One region of the Ornithinibacillus sp. 4-3 genome, then DNA from elsewhere that is predicted to be linked to it. Evidence: a T-box and tRNA genes for the amino acid it is inferred to sense, from the RefSeq annotation. Region 1 holds a T-box; the other holds one or more tRNA genes.

Region 1 (2,475 bases):
GATGCATTGTACCAAGCTCAGCAATACGAACTGGTAAATTACGATAGCTCCATAGCTGATTTTTAAAGACCATCATATGGTGTGGACAGTTCATTGGACGAAGCACTAATTCTTCATTATCCATTTGCATTGTTGGGAACATATCATCTTCATAATGATCTAAATGCCCGCTTGTTTTGTATAAATCAACATTAGCTAAAACAGGTGTATACACATGGCTATAGCCTAATCTTTCCTCTAGGTCAACGATATAACGTTCAATCTGACGACGAATTGTAGCACCTTTTGGTAACCATATTGGTAAACCTTGCCCTACCTTTTGATTAATTGTAAAGATTTCAAGCTCCTTGCCAAGCTTACGATGATCGCGTTCTTTACGATCTTCTAAAATCTGTAAATACTCCTCTAATTGGCTTTGCTTTTCAAAAGCAGTACCATATATACGTTGCAATTGTTTGTTATTGCTATCTCCACGCCAATATGCGCCAGAAATACTTAATAATTTAAATGCTTTAATTTTACTTGTAGATGGAACATGAACTCCACGACATAAATCAAAGAACTCTCCCTGTTGATAAATAGTCACTTGCTCATCCTCTGGAATCGCCTCAATTAATTCAAGCTTTAAGTCGTCTCCAATTTCCTTAAACATACGAATTGCTTCTTCACGAGAAACTTCTATGCGCTTAATCTCTAGATTTTCATCGACAATACGTTTCATTTCTTTTTCAATTTTCGGAAGGTCTTCAGGTGTAATAGATTGATCTAAATCAATATCATAATAGAACCCTTCTTCAATAGTTGGACCAACACCGAAGCTAACATCCTTATATAAACGCTTAATTGCCTGAGCTAGAAGATGTGCAGTAGAATGGCGCATAATATCAATACCTTCAGGTGATTTGGATGTAATAATTTCGATTTTTCCACCTTCTGTTAATTCACGCTTTAAATCTACAAGATTACCGTCTAATTTAATTGCTAATGCTTGCTTCTTCAAGCCTGAAGAAATAGATCCTGCGATTTCTTCACCTGTAGTACCTTGAGGAAACTCCTTTGCTGCTCCATCTGGAAAAACAATTGTAATTTGGCTCATTTGTTTACACTACCCCTTTTTTGTATGTAGTTTAACTTAGCTACATTTATTTTTTAAAAAAGCAAAAAACTCGTCCGACTATGCAAGTTAATATTGCATAGGGACGAGTTATATTTCATTCGTGGTTCCACCCTAATTTCCCTAAAACATCATAATAGATGCCTCATGGCTTCATTCATTCTTAACGCAGAGTTGGCGCTTCTACCTACTATCATTTCAATAGAAGAGTTCAAAGGTGGTAATTCTTGTACGTAAATGGGAAGCTCACAGCCAAAGACTTCCTTCTCTGATAAATACAGATACAAAAATCATGTCCTTTTCATCACTTTTAATATATATGATTCTTTTGATACAGAATATTATATCCCTTTTATTATAAAATGCAACTATAATTTTACATGTTTTATAAAAATACTTCAAGAATCGTCTTATCACCTGACAAATAATTCGTTATTACAGGAATAGCAACCTGATACTATTCTTATACACTCCCCTAGGAAGACTATCCCTGTCAGCTTCTAGTCAATCTGTTTGAAAAATAAGCCTAATAGCTATTGACGAATTCTACATAAAATCAAACCATAAAATGACAAAATAACTAAAGGTAAATGTAGTACACCCATCCACCAATTTGGAGTTTGAAAACCACACCACGTCAATATGTTCATTATCCCAATCACTAATCCGGTAAAGGAAACAATAGAAAGTGTAGGTATGTGCATGTCTTTTGAGAAGAGTAACATTACTCCAATTATTACAGGCGTAATCATATAATAAGTTACTCCAGCCTCATTCATAAGCATTGATAGTTCAAATGAAGGTACAGCTATATTTTGTTCATTCACCGCATAAGGCATTAAAATTGCCAAGAGCATTGGTGCTAGTACCCATAATCTTTTAATCTCAAAACTATCTCGATTAAATACCGTTTTTTGTTTAATTACATCATACATACAAGCAGTTGCAGCTATTAAAATGATTATAGTGTTACCGATTAACCAAACAAATCCATATTCCTCCGTAAAAGACATATTTTGAAATACTCCAACGATAATTAAAATAAACGAATAATATCCTAAAAACAAACGTGTGAATCGTCGCGGGTTTACAAAAATAATAGCTGCTGCAAATAATAATAATAGCTTTGCGATCGGTAGAAAAAAGTTTATATTTGTGATAAGTGGCTGACTCATAATATGTCCAATTACTTCTGTTGTTTCAATCGTTTCATATGGAAGCTGTGAATAAGGCGGGATGAAAAATAAAATTAGTACGATAGCCTTAAACCTTACACTCTGCGCAAAAGGTTCTATTGTATTATTTTGCATATCACCGCTCCCTTTCCCTTTACAGTCATATTGTAGTTTATAAACACCTTA
Region 2 (2,475 bases), 1.8 Mb from region 1:
CAGCAAATTCATATGCATGAATAACTCCATCTCTTACTTCTTCACCTGTGAACCCTTCAGAACCAAGTAAATGTGTTGGAATCACACATTTTGCACGTGCGAGGCAACGATCAGTTAAATTCGATAAAATTCGTAAATATACTTTTCCCTCTGCAATACGTTCTATTTCTGGCGCAACAGATTCCACCATCGTATTAATGATGTTTGCACCCATTGCATCACATGTATTGATATAAATATGCAGAACTAACATTTTATTGTAAGTAGATTCTGCATCCTCATTTAAAATTCGAATGTCAATATCATTCGCACCGCCACCCCTAGCAACAATACTTGGGTAAGCTTTATTTGCTTCTTTTATAATAAATTCTTTTTCACGCATTAACGCCTCTTTCGCTGCATGAAAATCTGAACAACCTACTACTTGAATTTGCCCAATCATCACTCTGTCTGTCGCCTCTGTCTGAAAACCTCCAGCGTCACGGACAATTTTTGCAATATAACTTGCCGATGCAACAATAGATGGTTCCTCTACAGCCATAGGAATTGCATATTCTTTATCATTAATGAGGAAGTTAAGTCCTAGTCCAAGTGGAAGCGGATAAGTTCCAATGACATTCTCAATCATCTTATCTGCTGTCTCAACAGCTAATGTCTCTCTAGAAGCTAACTCCTTAACATCCTCTTCAGAAAAAGAATGCAATTGAGCAATAAGCTCTCTACGTTCATCAATAGACATTTTATAAAAACCAGGAATTCTAGAAGTTGTCATGGTATCGCATCCTTTATATTTTCAGATAGATCAATTAAAGTTATTCTTATAATTAAGCATTTATTTGTCGTGTCTCAGAATGGATGATGTATACGTAGTTCCATATAATCCACTAGAGAGCTAGTTATTTTTACACGAATTCATTCTCTGCAAAGTGCCATACTAGTTAATATCAAGGATTCGCCTTTAGTATGACTATAAATTTGTATCTCCCTTTAGAAACAGTAAACATAATTCTTCATTTTAAATTCAAAGAAAATGAAATAAAATTACTGCTTCTATTATGTAAAAGAATGACCTAAAATGCAAATAAACAAGGCTATCTCCTACTAGAGTCACCTTGCTTACCATTTTTTCCATATTCATATCTAAAGAAAACTTGACAAGCCCAGCCAATAAAGGCTAAGGTTTGACTTAGCTATACACCATTAACATAGATTACAATCATAACCTTTGAACAACGGTGATACTAGAGTATCCTTTTTGTCGTGCTTCTTTGTTAAAAAATGTAGTGAGCCATGAAGGACTCGAACCTTCGACTCTCTGGTTAAAAGCCAGATGCTCTACCAACTGAGCTAATGGCTCATTTTTGTTAATCTTACTTTCATGATATCCAGCGTTCATCTAAACAGACCTTACATTAGATTGTTTATGCAAAAAATATATACTTCACTTAAAAATAGACATAAAAATGGCTGGGCTACAAGGATTCGAACCTTGGAGTGACGGGACCAAAACCCGTTGCCTTACCGCTTGGCTATAGCCCAACTGTGAAAAAAATATAATATAAAGTATGGAGGGGGGCAGATTCGAACTGCCGAACCCGATGGGAGCGGATTTACAGTCCGCCGCGTTTAGCCACTTCGCTACCCCTCCGTATTATTAACCACATTTTTCATTTTATTCAATTTAAAATAAAAAAAATGGTGCCGGCCAGAGGACTTGAACCCCCAACCTACTGATTACAAGTCAGTTGCTCTACCAATTGAGCTAGACCGGCACATATACTTATTAAAAAATAAGTATAATGGTTATGACCCGTACGGGATTCGAACCCGTGTTACCGCCGTGAAAGGGCGGTGTCTTAACCGCTTGACCAACGGGCCATGTATAAAAAGCCAACAAAATTTATTATATATAGCTTCAACTGTTTTGTAAAGAGAATATTTCTATTTTCTAGTAATTTTTTTACGTTTTTTTACATATACTCATAAAGCGGCGTCTCCACACTTTTTTAAGCTAGAGACGCCTGTTTTAACTTATGATTTAGGAACAAATGTCTTACAATCTGTTTCTGAGCTATGAGAAGCTTCATTCCCAAGCTGACTAACTACATAAATAGAATCTGCACCACATTTATTCCCATTTTCCCAGAAGAAGCAACTTGAAACTGCACAAAGAACATCCTGTGCCAAACCCATCACCTCCTCATTACTTATTATGAACGAAATACATATCATCCATACATTAGGCTAAGAGTAATAAAGTAGAGCATCGCGAAATTCTTTCAAATAAGATATAATGTTATACATATTTATCTTGGAGGTGCTCAAGTGTCAGGTTTATTACAAGGAAAGAATATAGTTGTTATGGGTGTTGCTAATGAGCGAAGCATTGCCTGGGGGATTACGAAGTCTCTGCATCAAGCAGGTGCTAACTTAATTTTCACAAATAGACAAGAACGTTCGCAACAAAAATTAATA

What was found. A T-box is a leader RNA that pairs with one kind of tRNA and senses whether it is charged. The one in region 1 lies ahead of thrS (threonine--tRNA ligase), so its partner is inferred to be a tRNA-Thr.
Region 2: it encodes a tRNA-Thr, which carries the amino acid that the T-box ahead of thrS (threonine--tRNA ligase) is inferred to sense. The anticodon was not compared.

What each region holds. Positions count from the first base shown of each region.
Region 1 covers NZ_CP162599.1:2,251,797-2,254,271, forward strand. Annotated here, with positions in the region: gene thrS (threonine--tRNA ligase) at 1-1,096, opposite strand, end outside; T-box leader at 1,193-1,428, opposite strand; gene AB4Y30_RS11080 (hypothetical protein) at 1,648-2,424, opposite strand.
Region 2 covers NZ_CP162599.1:318,823-321,297, reverse strand. Annotated here, with positions in the region: gene AB4Y30_RS01720 (hydroxymethylglutaryl-CoA reductase, degradative) at 1-772, opposite strand, end outside; tRNA gene AB4Y30_RS01715 (tRNA-Lys) at 1,285-1,357, opposite strand; tRNA gene AB4Y30_RS01710 (tRNA-Gln) at 1,465-1,539, opposite strand; tRNA gene AB4Y30_RS01705 (tRNA-Tyr) at 1,567-1,648, opposite strand; tRNA gene AB4Y30_RS01700 (tRNA-Thr) at 1,697-1,772, opposite strand; tRNA gene AB4Y30_RS01695 (tRNA-Glu) at 1,807-1,878, opposite strand; gene AB4Y30_RS01690 (DUF1540 domain-containing protein) at 2,032-2,187, opposite strand; gene fabI (enoyl-ACP reductase FabI) at 2,326-2,475, shown strand, end outside.